Linked DNA regions of Prochlorococcus marinus str. NATL2A. The protein of the gene in region 1 binds, or shares a complex with, the protein of each later gene. Links are inferred from orthologs where the notes say so. Each region holds a gene or a part of one and is shown on either strand. Other genes may lie near its edges.

What was found.
Region 2: the proteins of PMN2A_RS01095 (region 1) and nuoB are in contact, whole or in part, in a cryo-EM structure (PDB 6KHJ), measured with the Thermosynechococcus vestitus proteins. The link is inferred for Prochlorococcus marinus str. NATL2A from one-to-one orthologs. Residues at the interface, in WP_011057128.1 of Thermosynechococcus vestitus: Pro17, His18, His19, Pro20, Ser21, Met22, Val25, Arg27, Met29, Thr31, Ile38, Asp39, Cys40, Glu41, Pro42, Val43, Ile44, Gly45, Tyr46, Leu47, His48, Arg49, Gly50, Met51, Lys53, Ile54, Asn57, Arg58, Pro65, Tyr66; in WP_011056552.1 of Thermosynechococcus vestitus: Leu46, Met47, Tyr48, Thr50, Ala51, Cys52, Phe54, Ile55, Glu56, Ala58, Ala59, Ile61, Gly62, Ser63, Arg64, Phe65, Asn76, Pro78, Thr89, Thr91, Lys93, Met94, Ala97, Leu101, Met123, Phe124, Ser126, Asp127, Ser128, Tyr129.

Annotation. Positions count from the first base shown.
Region 1 is NC_007335.2:209,382-218,118, forward strand. What follows is about bases 1-2,869. They hold PMN2A_RS01095 (NAD(P)H-quinone oxidoreductase subunit H), read left to right. Parts: upstream 1-777; coding sequence 778-1,962; downstream 1,963-2,869. Other genes in these bases: rsmH (16S rRNA (cytosine(1402)-N(4))-methyltransferase RsmH), read right to left, coding at 1-736; PMN2A_RS01100 (acyl-CoA thioesterase), read left to right, coding at 1,967-2,419; PMN2A_RS01105 (AMP-binding protein), read right to left, coding at 2,416-2,869. Also shown: more of PMN2A_RS01105, read right to left, coding at 2,870-3,651; menC (o-succinylbenzoate synthase), read right to left, coding at 3,648-4,619; menA (2-carboxy-1,4-naphthoquinone phytyltransferase), read right to left, coding at 4,643-5,563; PMN2A_RS01120 (isochorismate synthase), read left to right, coding at 5,663-7,063; gshB (glutathione synthase), read right to left, coding at 7,041-7,970; grxC (glutaredoxin 3), read right to left, coding at 7,974-8,264.
Region 2 is NC_007335.2:321,493-330,248, reverse strand. What follows is about bases 1-2,888. They hold nuoB (NADH-quinone oxidoreductase subunit NuoB), read left to right. Parts: upstream 1-1,013; coding sequence 1,014-1,763; downstream 1,764-2,888. Other genes in these bases: yvcK (uridine diphosphate-N-acetylglucosamine-binding protein YvcK), read right to left, coding at 2,304-2,888; PMN2A_RS01695 (NAD(P)H-quinone oxidoreductase subunit J), read left to right, coding at 1,781-2,302; PMN2A_RS01705 (NAD(P)H-quinone oxidoreductase subunit 3), read left to right, coding at 661-1,023; PMN2A_RS01710 (rubredoxin), read right to left, coding at 151-504; PMN2A_RS01715 (photosynthesis system II assembly factor Ycf48), read right to left, coding at 1-154. Also shown: more of yvcK, read right to left, coding at 2,889-3,701; PMN2A_RS01685 (ABC transporter ATP-binding protein), read left to right, coding at 3,829-4,614; PMN2A_RS01680 (MlaD family protein), read left to right, coding at 4,619-5,464; bchD (magnesium chelatase ATPase subunit D), read right to left, coding at 5,474-7,627; folK (2-amino-4-hydroxy-6-hydroxymethyldihydropteridine diphosphokinase), read left to right, coding at 7,674-8,255; PMN2A_RS01665 (NUDIX hydrolase), read left to right, coding at 8,324-8,756. UniProt on the Escherichia coli protein: NDH-1 shuttles electrons from NADH, via FMN and iron-sulfur (Fe-S) centers, to quinones in the respiratory chain. The immediate electron acceptor for the enzyme in this species is ubiquinone.

The DNA.
Region 1 (8,737 bases):
ATAATCCATTCTCTAGCAACCAGTTTGGAGCTTTTAAAAGTAAACTTTCGAGAGAGCCTAATTCATTATTCACAGCTATTCTTAAAGCCTGAAAAGTTCTTGTTGAGGGATGAATTCGACCATATCTTTGCTTGGGGGGGAAGCAGCCTGCAATTGCATAAGAAAGGTCTTGAGTTCCAGAGTATGGTCCATTTTCAGCTAGATCATTTTTTATTTTTCTTGCAATACGCCTAGATCGTTTTTCTTCGCCTAATTCATATATTAAATCAGCTAGATTTTGCTCAGAGAGAGTTTCAATAAGTTCGGCTGCACTTGAACCCTCTTTGGGATTCATACGCATATCTATTGGACCATTTAAACGAAAGCTAAAACCTCGTGAAGGCTCATCAAGTTGATGACTACTAACTCCAAGATCCGCTAGGACACAAATGGCTTGTTCGTGATGTGAAAAGTCTGCGAAGTTTGTAGAGATTATTTCTATTCTTGTTCCGAATTTAATTAATTTTTTTGATGCTGCTTTTATAGCCATTGGGTCTTGATCCAGCCCAATAATTTTGATTCCAGGGAAATTTTCGAGTATTTGAGCGGAATGTCCCCCGCCTCCAATGGTTGCATCAATAATTAATCCTTTTTTTGTTAATTCACTTGGTAATTCCTTTAATGATCGAATTATTTCTTTCCCCATTACAGGGATATGATTAAAGTTAGAACTTGAACTAATTGGCCCTTCTTTCATAAGTTTTTACTAGTATCTAGACATTGCTTTGGTTGGGCCCAATGACGCAGCTTGAAACGCGTACTGAGCCAATGGTGGTCAACTTTGGGCCACATCATCCATCAATGCATGGGGTATTGCGATTAGTAGTAACCCTTGATGGAGAGGATGTTGTTGATTGTGAACCAGTTATTGGTTACTTGCATCGAGGGATGGAGAAAATTGCTGAGAATAGAACAAACGTTATGTTTGTTCCTTACGTGAGTCGCATGGATTATGCGGCTGGTATGTTTTATGAAGCCATTGTTGTTAATGCCCCTGAGCGTTTAGCAAATATAAAGGTACCCAAGAGAGCAAGTTATATCAGAGCGATAATGCTTGAGTTGAATAGGATCGCTAACCATTTGCTATGGTTAGGTCCATTTTTGGCTGATGTCGGAGCTCAAACTCCTTTCTTTTATATTTTTAGAGAAAGAGAGATGATTTACGATTTATGGGAGGCTGCAACTGGTCAGAGATTGATTAATAATAATTATTTCCGTATTGGTGGCGTTGCATGTGATTTGCCTTGGGGTTGGTTAGAAAAATGCAAAGATTTTTGTGACTGGTTTGGTCCAAAAATTGATGAGTATGAAAAATTGATTACTAATAATCCTATTTTTCGTAGACGTATAGAAGGTTTAGGAGTTATAGGAAAAGAGCAAGCGATTAACTGGAGTCTTTCTGGCCCAATGCTTAGGGCGGCAGGTGTCCCATGGGATTTGAGAAAGGTAGATCATTATGAATGCTATGACGATTTTGAATGGGATATTGCATGGGAGAAAGAGGGTGATTGTTATGCAAGATATAGAGTTCGTATTGAAGAAATGAGACAGTCATTAAAAATATTACGACAAGCTTGTGAGATGATTCCTGGGGGGCCAACAGAAAATCTTGAGGCACAAAGAACAGTTGAGGGAAAAAAAGGTGATTTATCGGGCTTTGATTATCAATATGTAGCCAAGAAAGTTGCACCGACTTTTAAGATTCCTAATGGTGAATTATATACCCGCCTTGAGTCTGGAAAAGGAGAGATAGGAGTATTTATTCAAGGTAATAATGATGTAACCCCTTGGCGGTTTAAAATTAGAGCAGCTGACTCAAATAATTTGCAGATACTTCCTCACATACTGAAGGGAGCCAAGGTCGCTGATATAATGGCAATCTTAGGTTCGATTGATGTGATTATGGGTTCTGTTGATAGATAGGTTTTTGGACAAGCGTAATCCTAGAGAATGGTTATGTTTGAAACGAACAGTTCGTTTTGGTGAAACAGATGCTGCAGGTGTGGTTCACTTTCTTGAATTATTTAGATGGTGTCATGAAACTTGGGAAGAAAGTTTAGAAAAATATGGAATAGCTTTGAAAGATATTTTTCCTACAAACGAAATCAATACAAGCCAACTAGATATAGCTTTACCAGTTGTTCATTGTGAAGCAAATTATTTTCAACCACTTTATGTTGGAGATACTATAAATATTGAACTGGAAACAGAGAAGATAAATGAGTCTTCATTTGTACTTCGATTTAAATTTAAAAAGAATGGAGAGCAAATCGGTTCGACAAATATAAAACATGTATCGATAAATCCAATTACTAGAAAAAAATGTGCATTATCTAAACAAATAAATTTGTGGCTTCATGAATCTAGTTCGAATTTTTAGTTAATAGGTTTATTAAAGGCTATCCAATCTTGCCATTTTTTTATTTCCCATTTTTTATTGATATTTCTTGAAAGTTTTGGACAATCGTACCAGTTCAGTGGTTTTTTGGATGGTTGCCAGTCTTCAATGAGATCATTCAGAAGTGAAATGATTGGATATCTGTTTAGTTCTTTCCCTTTGAATTTTGTTAAGGCAACTAAACGTTGTCCCCATTTCTTGTCACTAACTCCTAGTACAAAAATATCTTTAATTGGGATTTGATTTTTTGAGATTATTTTCATTAATTCCATTTCGATATCTTCTGGAAAAATCGTTTCACCGCCCGAATTTATAGCTGAATCTCTTCTACCTAGGATTTGTATTGCTTTTCTATTGTCTAGAATGATGTATTGCGCTAGATCGCCTGCTTCCCACCATCCATTTGAGTCTTTAATTGATTCGAATTTATTATTCTTCCATTTTGAAGTTGCAATTCTACTGGTTTTAATCTTAAGTGAATTTCTTTTGTTGATTTCTATCTCAACATCTTCGAGAGGGAACCCAACACTATTACTTCCATTTAAAAAGTCTTTAGGACTAAGGCAAGTCACCATTGCTACTGTTTCAGTGGCCCCATAACAAGGAGCTAGATTAATAGACTTTCTGCGTGCTTTTTCAGCAAGGTCTATAGGGATGGAAGCTCCTCCAACCCATATCACAGCAAGGGATTGAAGCCATTTTAAACCATCAGTATTATCTATCAAAGATAATAATTGAGTTGGAACTAGGGATGTAATTAATGGACGTCTATGTTTATTAGTTAATGCTTCACTAAATTGCTTAAGTTGAAGTGGTTTATGCATTATAGAATTTGAAATCCAGTAATACCCAGATCCCCAAGTCTGATGTCTCCACCAAGGCATGAAACCACTTATATGATGCAAAGGTAGTGAATTGAGAATGATGCATTCATTTGGCTTAAGGCCATGATTCTTTAACCACTTTCCGGTTGATAAAGCCGAATTAGTGAGATTTTTAAGTGATTGGAAACAAAGATTTGGCCCTCCAATGCTGCCCCCGCTTGAAATGATTATTCCTTCTCCTTCAGGTAAGGTTGACGATGTGGGGATTTTCGTTTGATCTTTTGGAGTCGCTAGATATACCCAGTTATGCTTTGCAAAATTCTTCAAAATTTCTTTTGAACAGTCCAGGTTTTTTTCAGGAATACATTCTACAACTGCAATTTTGGTCATACGGCTTCCCAGACTAATTTCGGATTGTTGTTGAAGAGTGGGCCTTTTGGGCACCATCCAGGTGCAAGTCCAGGTGCACGAGGATTTCCCCCTTTGACTTGTCTGGCAGCGAGGTGATTAACCCACCTTCTCCCAATACCAGTTTCAAAAGCTGTGCTTATGACTGTTTGACTATCTTCTTGTTCTATTTCTTTTAACAGTAATCTCGGATCACCATCTAATGCAGGGCGACGTATTTGCCAACTTTTCCATGTTTTTCGTAAATATGGAAATTCAACCAAAGATTCATCTAGTGCGATTGGAATTTGAGTGGCCAATGAAAATAAACCTTCAATATCTTTTGATGGGAGTGGCTGTTCAATCCATTCCAAACGAGGTTCGTTTTTGAGTTCGTTAATCCATTCTTGTGCTTTTTGGCGACTCCAACCTCCATTTGGATCAATTCTAAGTTTAAAATTATTTGGTAAAATGTCTAAGATTTTTTGTAATGTTTTTTCTTCCTTAAAGTTATTTTCTAGGTGAGATACTTTCCATTTTATTGTACAAGAACTTTTCTTCTCATTTGATTCATCTACATATTTACGTATTGACTCTAATGGATCAATATCTGTAGGTAAAAGATAAGCTGATTTTGCGTCGTCAAAACCTTCAAGATTTAACTTCCTATGAGTGAGACTTTCTAAATCGGCTAAGCAGGACCCTAATCCGAAAGCAAGTGCGCCTGGCAATTCAAATAAATAATTTTCTATTGAATCTTTTGTAGTTTGTTTCCCAATAAAATCAAGACTTTCTATACTTTTTTCTAATTCCTTTTTCTCAATAGGTGAAACTTCCCCCCATCCGTAATTTCCATTTGAGTCTTTTATTTGCAACAATAAACCTATCTTTTTATGAATAATTCCTTTAGATGTTATTAACTTTCGTGTTAAATCAAATGAAAATGGCTTGATATTAATTATTAATTTCATGGTTTAATAAAATTAATAATTCATTATAAAAAGAAATAGGAAGTAGCAAAACCTATACTTAAACATAAACCATTAATTGTTTGAAAGCGAAGAGCTGAAAACTTACTGTTTTTAATGAGCTCTGGTTTATTGTGATGTCTTTTAATTAATTTGATTAGATCTAATCCTGAAGGAAGGCTTATTAAACACATAAGAGTCGTTATTGGCCATATGCCATTTAGTACTGGTAATAACTCCAATAGAAATATTAGACCAACTAACCACGGTAAAAAATTTGCCGCTCGATTAGTGCCTAAAACAACTAGGGGTGATTTTTTACCAACAGCAGCATCTTGATTGATTTGATGAAAATGCGAACAGAACAAAACCAAAGTAGTCGCCATCGCGGGACCTGCTCCAACAATCAGTGCTGTTCCCCAGGGGATGGCATCAAAATTAGATTTTGGAGAAATAACAATTAGTGCTGCAGCTGTCGCAAGTGGTCCAAATGCAATCCAGCAAAGGGGTTCTCCCAACCCCTTGTATCCCAGTCTAAATGGTGGCCCTTGATATAAATATCCAAGGAAACAACAAATTATGACTAAAAAAAGTACTGTTATTTTACTTTTTAGAGCGAGGATAAATATTATAAATAAACCTAATAAAAGAGAAAAATATGCAACCCGACTTACAGTGGTTTTATTACCAGTTAAAGCTACTACCGAGTGGAATTTGTATTTGTCAACACCAGTTTCATCGTCAAAAAGATCATTGGTAAGGTTTTCCCAAAGCAAGATCAAGATTGAGGCAATTAGAAAACCGATGAATTGTCCCAGCCGAATATTGCCGCTATTTCCTAGCTCCCATCCTGCAGACACAATTACTGGCATTATTGCGACTGAATACAGTGGCCACTTAATTGCGGCTTGCCAAAGATGTTTTCTTTCAGTTGTAGAAGACTTCACAGATAAATTAACCCGCCCTGTTCGTTTCTTGTTGTTTCCCCTAAGACTAGGCAGCAGTTCATGTATTGGTTTATTTATGTCGAAAGGGTCTAATTGTTTATGAATTTAGAACCCGTCTTTAGTGAGCTTTTAGTTAGTTCTCTTCAGAAATGGAGTGAAAGAAAAGTTGATGAATGTATCTTGAGCATTTCTGTTCCTGTAAGTCAAACAGATCCTTTAGCGACATTACCTTTAATTGCTGAAAAACATCAGTTTAGGTTTCTTTGGGATCTCTCTCCCAGATTGTGCCTTTCTGCCGGAGGTCATTGTCAATCTTTGGATTTATCTGGACCAAAGAGGTTTGAAAATGCACAAAGATTTAGTGATGAGATCTTTACTCGATTGATAGATATTTCTCCAAGTCCAGTATTTTCAGCATCAAGGGTTTTATTTTCATTTTCTTTCTTTGATCAAATTAAAAGTAATGAACAATCAATAGATGATAAATTTTCCCTTCAGGCTGTTTTGCCTAAGTGGCAATTAACCGCAAAAGATGGATTAACATGGCTACGTTTAAATTCAGTTGCCCAAAATCCTTCAGATGTTCGTGAAGCTATAGAAAGATTATGGTCAACTCGAGAAAAGATAAATAAATCACCAGTCCGAATTGTTAATGATGAAAATGAAAATTTCTTAGTCGATAATTTTTCTGATGATTGGCAATCTCAATATCGAGATGCGTTGACTAAAGGGATCGAATTAATAAATTCAGGTGATTTGGATAAACTTGTATTGGCTACGAGACAACGTCTCCTCCTAAGAAAACCATTAGATCCACTGCACTTACTTGCTCGTTTAAGAGTTCAGCAAACTAATAGTTGTCGATTTTTATGGCAAAAAAATCATGATGAGTCATTTTTTGGTGCATCGCCTGAGAGATTAATAAGTCTCAATCAAAATCAGTTGTTAATCGATGCTTTAGCTGGTACTGCAAAAAAAGGTGATGATGGGAGAGAATTGCTTGCTTCCTCTAAAGATTTAAGAGAACACCATTTTGTAGTTAATTCTATTGTCGAACAACTTTTTAGAAGAGGTATTAAAGCAAGTTATTCATCTCAACCAAAATTAATGACTCAAGACCATTTAATTCATTTGCATACTCTTATTCAAGCTTCTGTTGAAGAGAAATCTCCTCTTGATTTAGTTGAAGCACTTCATCCAACCCCTGCTGTTGCGGGATTACCTCTGAGTAAATCTTTGAGTTGGTTGAGAGCTTTGGAACCATTTGACCGTAAAACATATGCTTCTCCAATTGGGTGGATAGATAAAAATCAAAATTCAGAATTTAGAGTTGCCATACGTTATGGACAGGTTAGAGCTAATGAACTTAAATTATTTGCTGGCGCTGGTTTAGTAAAAGGTTCAACTGTTGAGGGAGAAATGCAAGAAGTAGCTTTGAAATTTGAAGTTTTAAGAAATCAATTAAACTTAGATAGAGTTAATTGTTCAAATGATCTATAAGGTAATCAATTACTTGATCTGCTAATGGAACATTCATTAGACTTTCTACTTCTCTAATACCAGTTGGACTCGTCACATTAATCTCACTTAGCATTCCTCCGATCACATCTATTCCGACAAAAAAGAGACCTTCCTCTTGTAAAGCAGGCTTTATTTGATTACATATCTCTATCTCTTTAGGAGTTAATTTAGTTGTCTCAGCTTTTCCACCTAAAGCCAAGTTGCTTCTGAAGTCTCCTTCCTTTGGACGTCTATTAATTGCACCTAATGGCTCTCCATTAACCAAAAGGATTCTTTTATCGCCATTGATTACTTCTGGTAGGAATTGTTGCATCATCACTGGCAAATGTTCTTGTGAAGTAACCAGTTCGAGTAATGCTTCTAAGCCTGGAGCATCCTTTGCAATTCGTATGACTCCTTGCCCACCTTTTCCTCCAAGTGGTTTTAACACAACTTCTCCATACTCTTTTGCAAATGTAATTAATTGTTCCACCCTACTTGCAACAAGAGTGGGAGCCATTAAATTACTAAATCTTAAAGCTCCTAACTTTTCATTCCAAGCTCTAAGTGATGCAGGCTTGTTAATTACATTGACACCATCTCTTTCTGCAACTTCTAATAAATGAGTGGCGTATAAAAAAGCCTCGTCAACAGGTGGATCTTTGCGCATCCAAATGCATGAGAAATCTCTTAAAGGAAGGCTTCGAGATGACTGGACATTGATCCATGGTTCACAATTGACCTTGTTAGAAACGACCCATGCATCGTCTCCTCGGGCTTGCAGGTCCGAGGGAGTACAGATCCAAACATCTATGTCGGCTCTTGATGCGGCTTGCATAAGTGCTGCTGATGAATCCTTCTTAGGATTAATATTTTCAATTGGATCTAAAACAAATAGTTGCTTCATGAATCAATTTCTAATTCCAATCAGTTCATTTAATTCGTTATTTCTCTCAAGTTCGTAGAGTTCGTCGCAACCTCCAATACTTTTTCCATTGATAAAAATTTGTGGAACAGTTCTGCGGCCTCCTGCTCTTTCAGACATTTTTGTTCTTGCACCATCGTCTCCATCAATAGAATATTCTGTGAATTGGACTCCTTTTTCATTTAGTAGTGCTTTGGCACGTAAGCAAAACGGGCAAAATCTCCAAGTGTATATTTCCACTGTAGTAATGCCTGAATCTGGAATTGATCTGTTCATTTATAGTTTTTGGGTGGATATGCTGATAGCTTTTAATGTATTGATTCTATTACCTCGTTTGCAAGACCTGACTGATTTTAAAAGAGACCTTTCTTTATTGACTTCTCGCCTGGGTACAGCCCAGGATTGTCTTTGACGAACCTGCATTACTTGCTAGGAAAAGAGATTTAGAGCAAGTTGCATCGCAACCTGAGTTTTGGAACGATCCTCAAAATGCGCAGAAACAGATGCGTCAACTTGATGAGGTTAAAGCAGAGTTAGAAAAATTAATTACATGGAGGGGGGCTATTGAGGACGCTAATCTTTCGGTAGAGCTTTATGAGTTAGATCCGGATGAAGAAATCCTGTCTGAGGCTCACAATGGGCTCGAGCAATTAAAACAAGAACTTGAACGGTGGGAGACGGAGCGCCTCTTAAGTGGCATCTATGACAAGGAGGGTGCAGTTCTATCCATTAATGCTGGTGCTGGTGGA
Region 2 (8,756 bases), 120 kb from region 1 along the record:
CAACATCTAGTGGATTTGCTTCAGTATCTAGGTCAACTAGTGACCAAGGACTTGATGAGCCTATGGAAGCATTGCTAACAGTACAACCACTAAGAGCTACTCCAACTATTAAGACAAGGGTCAAATTAATGACATTTGAAAACAGACGTTTCATTTCAAAGAATAAAGAGAGAGAAAACAGGCAGCGGCTAAAGCCAGACTTCCAAAAATAAGAACGTTTTTCTGGCCTGAAGGAAGTTTATTAAATCCAAAGCCATAAGTAAGGTTTTCTTCAAATCCACTAGGCTTTGATTTAGGGCCAATATCCTTGTATCCACCAAATCCTACTCGACAGACTGGACATCTAAACTTCTCTCTATCTATGTCTAGGAATGCTGTTCCTGGTTCAATATTTAGCTTTTTTATACCCTCATCAGGATCATAAATAAAACCACAGCTCATACATTCGAAGCGATTTCCTTTTGGATCAAATTCCTCGTTTGAGTTTTTTGGTTCAAATGAAATAACTTGATTTTGTTGTGCATCAAGATTCAAATCTCCCAAAGGATTTGATTCTGTTTTTTTGTCTTCACTCACAGTTTTCACTTTCACACATAACAACTCTATGGCACTAATCTAGAAAATGACTGTCAGACTGATAATGAAATCAGTAATTCATTCATGTTTTCCCTTCAGGGTTATGAGTATTTTTTAGGATTTCTTCTTATTTCTGGAGCAGTTCCAATTCTTGCTCTCACAACAAATAAGTTAATAGCTCCAAAAAGCAAGGCAGGAGAAAGACAGCTTACATATGAATCTGGTATGGAGCCCATTGGAGGGGCATGGATTCAATTTAATATTCGTTACTACATGTTTGCTCTTGTTTTCGTTATATTTGATGTGGAGACAGTATTCCTTTACCCATGGGCAGTTGCATTTCACAAACTTGGGTTATTAGCATTTATAGAAGCTCTTGTTTTTATCACAATACTAGTTGTGGCATTAGCATACGCATGGAGAAAAGGTGCCCTTGAATGGAGTTGAATCCCTTGAAAAAATCTCCCTCTTCTGAAGCTGTAAGAAATCTTAGAGAAGCTTCCTGCGGTCCAGTTGGGACGCCGACAGTAACGAATGATTTAAGCGAAAACATAATCCTCACTAGCCTTGAAGATCTTCATAACTGGGCAAGACTAAGTAGTCTTTGGCCTCTTCTTTATGGAACTGCTTGTTGTTTTATTGAATTTGCAGCTCTAATTGGATCTAGATTTGATTTTGACAGATTTGGATTAGTACCTAGGAGTTCTCCTAGACAAGCAGATCTACTAATAGTGGCAGGCACCGTCACAATGAAAATGGCACCTGCTCTTGTAAGGCTTTATGAGCAAATGCCAGATCCCAAATACGTAATAGCTATGGGAGCTTGCACTATTACTGGTGGAATGTTCAGCGCAGACTCCACCACGGCAGTCAGAGGTGTTGATAAGTTAATACCTGTTGATCTTTACCTTCCTGGATGTCCTCCAAGACCTGAAGCAATATTTGATGCTGTCATTAAATTAAGAAAAAAAGTTGCAAACGAATCAATCTCAGAAAGATCAAAAATTACCCAAACTCATCGTTATTTAACTATCCCTCATAAAATGAAGCGAGTCGAGTCAAAAGTAAATGGACAATACCTAAAGGCAAAAACTCAATTAATTGCTTTAAATCCTTCACTATCTGAAGAGTTTGATCAATCTTTAAAAGAGGTTCAAAAAATATCTGAAGAACTTTCAAGTAATTAAGCTTCTCTTATAAAAAAATGACAAACGATTCGGAAATTGTAGTTGAAGAAAAAATCTCAGGTCCAATAAGCGATTGGCTCTCTAACAATGGATTTGAAAACATTCCTCTCAAAGAAGACCACTTAGGAATTGAAGTTATAAAAATCTCCCCAAACAATCTCTTAACAATAGTTGAAGCGTTAAAAAATGATGGATTTAATTATCTGCAATGCCAAGGTGGCTATGACGAAGGTCCTGGTTTAAATATAGTTTGTTTTTATAATCTAATAGAAATGAATGAATTAAAAGAAGATATTTCTCCTCGCGAAGTAAGATTAAAAGTATTCCTAGATCGCAATGGGGACCTAACTGTTCCAAGTTTATATAGTCTTTTCAGAGGAGCTGATTGGCAAGAAAGAGAAACATTCGATATGTATGGTGTTAACTTCCAAGGTCATCCTCATCCCAAAAGACTTTTAATGCCTGAAGACTGGAAAGGATGGCCTCTCAGAAAAGACTATGTGCAGCCTGATTTTTATGAAATGCAAGATGCATACTAATTTATTTACCTTTTTTGTATCTTCTGTAAAACCTCATTATTGCTAAAGCGAGACTTCTTGGGTCGTGCCTCAAAGTTGGAGTGACCTTTGAACCCTGAAGAGAAGCTAAATAAACATTATATCCTCTAGATAAAAGATCAATCTTGTTGCATTTGACGGGTTCAGCCCCTTTTGATTTGTAGTAATCAACCAATGGGGATGGTTTTAATTCATCTTGAGCAAGTATTGAACTAAATATTTTCCTAGAAATTCCTCTTGATGCCAATTGCGCTTCTATGGCCCTTACATGACCAGTTACGTCAAGTCCATCAGTTTCTCCAGGTTGAGTCATCAAATTACATACATATAGTTTAGGAGCTTTGCTCTTCTCAATCGCCTCGACTATTTCAGGGACAAGCAGGTTTGGAAGAATTGAAGTGTATAAACTTCCTGGACCTATCAAAATAATTTCAGCATTTCTTATAGCTTCTAGAGCTCTTGGCAAAGCTGGGGGTCGCGATGGGTAACAGCCGATTCTGACTATTGGCAAAGGGGCTTTTCCTATGGCTGACTCTCCATCTATTCGGTCACCATTTTCGAGTTCCGCCCACAAACGAACATCTACATTAGTTGCTGGTACAACTTGACCCTGAACTGCAAGAACACGACTTGAAGCAGTAATTGCGGTCTCTAAGCTTCCAGTTATCGCAGTCAAGGCAGATAGGAAAAGATTCCCAAAACTATGTCCCTCAAGTCCACTACCTGAGGGAAAGCGATATTGAAAAAGTCCTTTAATAAGGGGTTCTTCTGTTGCTAAAGCTGCTAAACAATTCCTTATATCTCCTGGAGGCTGAACACCCAGTTCTCTCCTAAGAACTCCACTACTTCCTCCATCATCAGCAACAGTCACTATTGCCGTGATTCGGCTGCTATATCTTTTTAAGCCTTTTAATAATGAAGATAAACCTGTTCCTCCTCCAATAGCAACAATATTTGGACCTCTATTTAATTTTTGCTTAGCTCTTAAAGCATCAACCAAAAAAGTATCTTTTTTTGGACCTAAAGCCTGCCTAATAGATTCAAAACTTCTCCCTTGACCCCAAATTAAAAGAGAAATTCCTATCAAAAAGACTATGGGTCCAGAAATGGTTCTAGGTAAAAAAGTAGTTATAAATCCTAAAAACCAAAAAAGTATTTCAACTACCCAATAAATTGGACGCAAGTCAGCCCAAATAGAGGCTCCAATCAAAGCAATTAACAAGCCCAATCCAGATGTCATCATCCACCTTTTGACTACTAATCCAGGCAACAGCCATCTAATAGCTCTTTTGAAGCGAGAGTAAAGATGAAAAGACAAGCTAGCGAGAAGGCTTTTACGCAAGGTGGCTCTTCTTAATTTTCTTTTTCTTCTTTTGTTCAATGGATTCGAGTTTGAGAAAATTTCAACAAATAGACCTAAATAATTAATTCATATAAACTCTAATTAAACTTCCCATTTCACAGATCTCATACAAAATGAGACAGGTAAACAAACATTAGGAGAGAGTGTGCCAAAAAACACTCAAGTAATGTTGATGAAAGATCTCAGTGTTGAACTGGGGTCAAACAAAGTCCTCGATTCAGTCAATCTAGCCATGATGGCTGGAGAGAGATTGGCAATTGTTGGTCCATCAGGCTCGGGCAAGTCAACAATACTTCGCTTACTCGCTGGTTTGCTCTTACCTTCTGAAGGAAGCCTTAAAATATCAGGTATTGATCAAAATTATTTAAGGCTTGATCAAAATAGTCCTCCTGATGTGAGATTAGTTTTTCAAAATCCAGCATTATTAGCATCATTAACTGTTAAGGAAAATGTAGGTTTTTTGCTTGAAAAACAGAAAGTTTTACCCGAGGAAATTATCAATAAAAAAGTCATAAATTGCTTACAGAAAGTGGGTTTATATGATGTTGCGGACAAATTTCCAAATCAACTGAGTGGAGGGATGCAAAAAAGAGTAAGTTTTGCTCGTGCATTAATCAGTGACTCCAAGAAAGGAAAAGGCTCTATTCCGCTTCTTTTATATGACGAACCAACTGCTGGTTTAGATCCAATAGCTTGTACTCGTATTGAAGATCTAATTATTAAAACAACTGAGGCTGCGGAAGGATGTTCAATTGTAGTTAGTCACGTTTCAAGTACAATTGAAAGAACAGCTAATAGAGTTCTTTTGCTTTACGGTGGCAAGTTTCAATGGGATGGATCCATAGATCAATTTAAACAAAGTGAAAATGCCTATGTAAAACAATTTCGCACAGGCAATCTTCAAGGACCAATGCAACCTGAGGACTCATAAATTTATGCGAAGAAGTTTACGAGATGCTTTTGTTGGCTTTTCACTATTAGGTGGGTTAGTTATCTTTTCAGGAGCAATGCTCTGGTTAAGAGATTTTCGTTTAGGCTCAAAAACATGGGAAATATCTGCAAGCTTTAAAGATGCAAGTGGTCTTGCCAAGATGTCTCCAGTTACTTATCGGGGAATCATTGTTGGATCTGTTCAAAATATTAGTTTCACACCAAACACAGTTGAAACTAAAATAAAAATAAATAACGATAATCTAATTCTACCAAAACCTGTAATTGCCAAAATCGTCACAAGTTCTATGCTTGGAGGAGATGCTCAATTATCTTTAATATCACTAGGCAAATCATTAAATAAAAATGAACTAATTACAGTCAATAAAGATTGTCCTCAAAAAAGAATCTTATGTAGTGGAGATAAAATTAAAGGTGTTGAAATGGTTAGCATATCAAGCTTGACAGAGGGTATAAATGGAATTATTGATGAAGCTGATAAACAAGCAATAGTAAATAAAGTATCTGAATCTATTCAACAATTTGATCGAACTCAAGCTAATCTTGATGAACTTGTCTTGTTATCTAAATCAGAACTTATAAGAGCAAAGCCTATAATTTCTGAACTAACAAAAGCTTCTTTTCATTTAAATAATATTCTTGAAAGCCTAGACAATCCTGAGACTTTAAAAGATATTCAGGAACTTGCCTCAACATCTAGCTCTCTAACAAAGAAAATTGATCAAATGAGCTCAGATATGGGAAATATTATGGAAGACAAAGAACTTATAAATGCTCTAAAAAAGGTAACCATTGGTTTAAGTAAATTATTTGATGATATATATCCTTAAAAACAAGTTTCAGGTAACGCTGTTAATCGCATCCATTGCAATTGAAGCAATAGCCTTATCACTTGCCTTAGGTAATTGAACATATTTACCTCCGGATGCGTCAGCCAAGTCTTTACCCATTCCACTAGCAATAAACTTTCTTTCTGTATCAATTACAAGCAATTTAATACCAAGAGCACGATAACGCGAAGCGACATCAAGAACTTCTTGCTTCAAGTCGGGTGGTGTCTCTCCCTCAAGAATTGGTTGACCTAGTGAAGTGCTTAATGGAACGTTTCCACGCCCATCCGTAATTGCCACTACTACAACCTGTCCGAGATCTCCTGTGGCTAAGGCATTTGCTCCAACTCTTGCAGCCTGAGTTAACCCATGAGCTAGTGGAGAGCCACCACCACATGGCATTGCCTCAAGTCTCCTTTTCGCAGCGGTGATTGATCTGGTTGGAGGGAGTAAAACTTCTGCTTGATCCCCTCTGAAAGGTATAAGAGAAACTTCATCTCTGTTTTCATAAGCTTCGGTTAGCAACCGAATAACAGCTCCCTTTGCACTTTGCATTCTATTGAGCGCCATTGATCCACTTGCATCAACCAAGAAAATTACCAATGCCCCAGCTTTACGCTGCAGTAATTTTGCGCGTAGATCGCCTTCCTCAACAATAACTTTCCTATTAGGTTCTCTTTCCCTTCTTGCTTTCTGATAAGGAGCTGCAGCTCTTAAGGTTGCATCAACGGCAATCCTTCTAACAGGTCCTCTAGGAATAATTGGTTTCACGTATCGACCTCTGTTATCACTTAAGACAGCTGATCGACTTCCGCTATTTCCACTCTTTGATTTAGTAGATGAAAACAACAACAAATCAGGATCTACGGCACATGCTTCTGGATCAAGCATAAATTCCTCTGGGATTGGAGGAGATGACTCTTCATCTTGCTCCTCTTCCTGATCTTCTTCTTGATCTTCCTCTTGATCATTATTGTCATCAGAGTCTTCAGGAGGCGGTGGTGGTGGCTGCTGATCTTCAGGGGCCGGAGGCTCCATCTCCTCTTCTGACGGCATTTGCATGGCCCTGGGAGCGATGACAAGTCTTACTGCCGCTTTTAAATCTTCTGCGTCCACTGAATCCCTTCCACACAAGGCAGCATGAGCCTTTGCAACCCTTACTGAATAAAGCTCTGATCTGTGTCCTTCTACACCTCCACGTATAGCTTCCACAACTAAGTATTCAATTTGATCCTCACTGATTTGAACATCTGGAAGCCATTGCCTTGCCAAAAGCAATTGTGTTGATAGAGATTCTGTGTCTTCAGACCATTTCTTAGAAAAAGCTTCACTTGATTGACCATGAGAAATGGCAGATTGAGTTATTTCAACTCTTTGTTCGTTTGTAATTAATTGATCTGCAGATAAAACAATTGCAAATCTGTCCAAGAGGTGGTCCCTTAATCCCCCCTCTTCAGGATTGTAAGTAGCAATCAAAAGAGGACGGCAAGGGTGACTTAGGCTCAATCCTTCTCGTTCAACTCTATTTTCACCTGCACCTACTGAAGCCAAAAGTAGATTGACAATGCCGTCATCCAATAAATTCAATTCGTCTATGTACAAAACTCCTCTGTGAGCCTCAGCTAGTAAGCCTGGCTGAAATACTGGAGTTCCGCTTGATAATGAAGCAGCGACATCAACTGCACCAACAAGCCTATCCTCCGTTACTCCTAAAGGAACCTGAATAAAGGGCGCAGAAACAACTTTTGTAGGGATATTTTCTAAGTCATCAGTATTTTCATAACTCCCTATCTTTTTTGTGAAAAGTTTTTTAGTTAAATCATCCCATTCGCCTGAAAAAGAAGGATCTAAATTTCTACCTGCCGGATAAATAAATGAATCATCTCCATCCTCAGTATTGGCTAATTCGTCTAAATCAATTATTTCAATCGGCGGGAGAAGGGCATGTAAGCCTCTAGCTAAAACAGATTTCCCAGTCCCGCGACCACCCGCAATTATTACTCCTCCCAAACCAGGATCAACTGCGGCGAGCATTAAAGCAAGCTTTAAAGTTCCATGGCCTGTAATTGCAGCCAAAGGGAAAGCAAGATTGGCTCTATCCTTTACAGCAATGTCTTTTGAAGTCGAAGACATATTGTTATTGTTCAATCCACTGGAAACCATAGGGTTGGATCAACAAGCAAATTTTTAAAAGTCTTTTAATATTCGCATGACTTATGCAAAACAAAAACCGGAATTGAAACTCGTCATCTCAATAGGCGCAAATATCCCTGGCATTCTAGGAGATCCCATAAGGACAATCGCTGCCATGAGGCCGCATATAGAAAAAAGCATAATCGAGTGGAATATTGCTTTAAATCATCCAAAAATAGACTCTCAAAATTTTGATAAGTCTTTATCTTTTCAATGGGCTCCTCTATTTGAGACTGATCCTTTAGGGGGGCCAATTGACCAACCAAAATTCATTAATACCGTACTTGTTGTGGAGGGAGAGGGTTTTGCCTCAGTAACCCCAAATGAAAAAGCAGCTAAATGTTTGATGAAAAAATTTTTAGAATTAGAAAAGATTGCAGGAAGGGAAAGAGAAAATATAGAGATTATTTGGGGGCCAAGATCTTTGGATATTGACTTCATTTCTTGGGGCGGACTACAAATAAATACTGACACTTTGATTTTGCCTCATCCAAGATTTAGTGAAAGAAACTTTGTTTTAATTCCCCTTGCAGAAGTTTTATCAAAAACCCAAGGTAAAACGAAACGAATCAGTTCTCAAAATATTTGGCCTGAATAAAACTCGTAACAAAAATCACCAACCTTTTCTAAAAAAATCAGCCATCCTATAAGGATAGAAAAAAAAGCATGTCAATTCCAGGACCTGAACCCTCAAAAATTATTGAGACAAAAGCTTGTCTTGATGCAAAAAAAATTCGTTTTGAAATTAATAAATTTCTTTTACCTAATTCAATGGAGGGCGAATTTGGGATCATTCGTCATCCTGGGGCTGCATTAGCCGTACCAATAACAGATTCTGGAGAAGTCGTTATTCTTCGTCAATACAGATTTGCTTGCTCGAGAAGAATTCTTGAGTTTCCTGCTGGAACATTAGAATTAGGCGAAAGCCCCCTTGAATCAATCAAAAGAGAAGTTCAAGAAGAAAGTGGTTACTCTGCAAAAAGATGGGACAAACTGGGAGAAATGCTTCCTTGCCCAGGATATTCTGACGAAACAATTCATATTTTTCTTGCAAGGGATCTAACAAAACTTGAAAAAAAACCTGAGGGCGATGCAGATG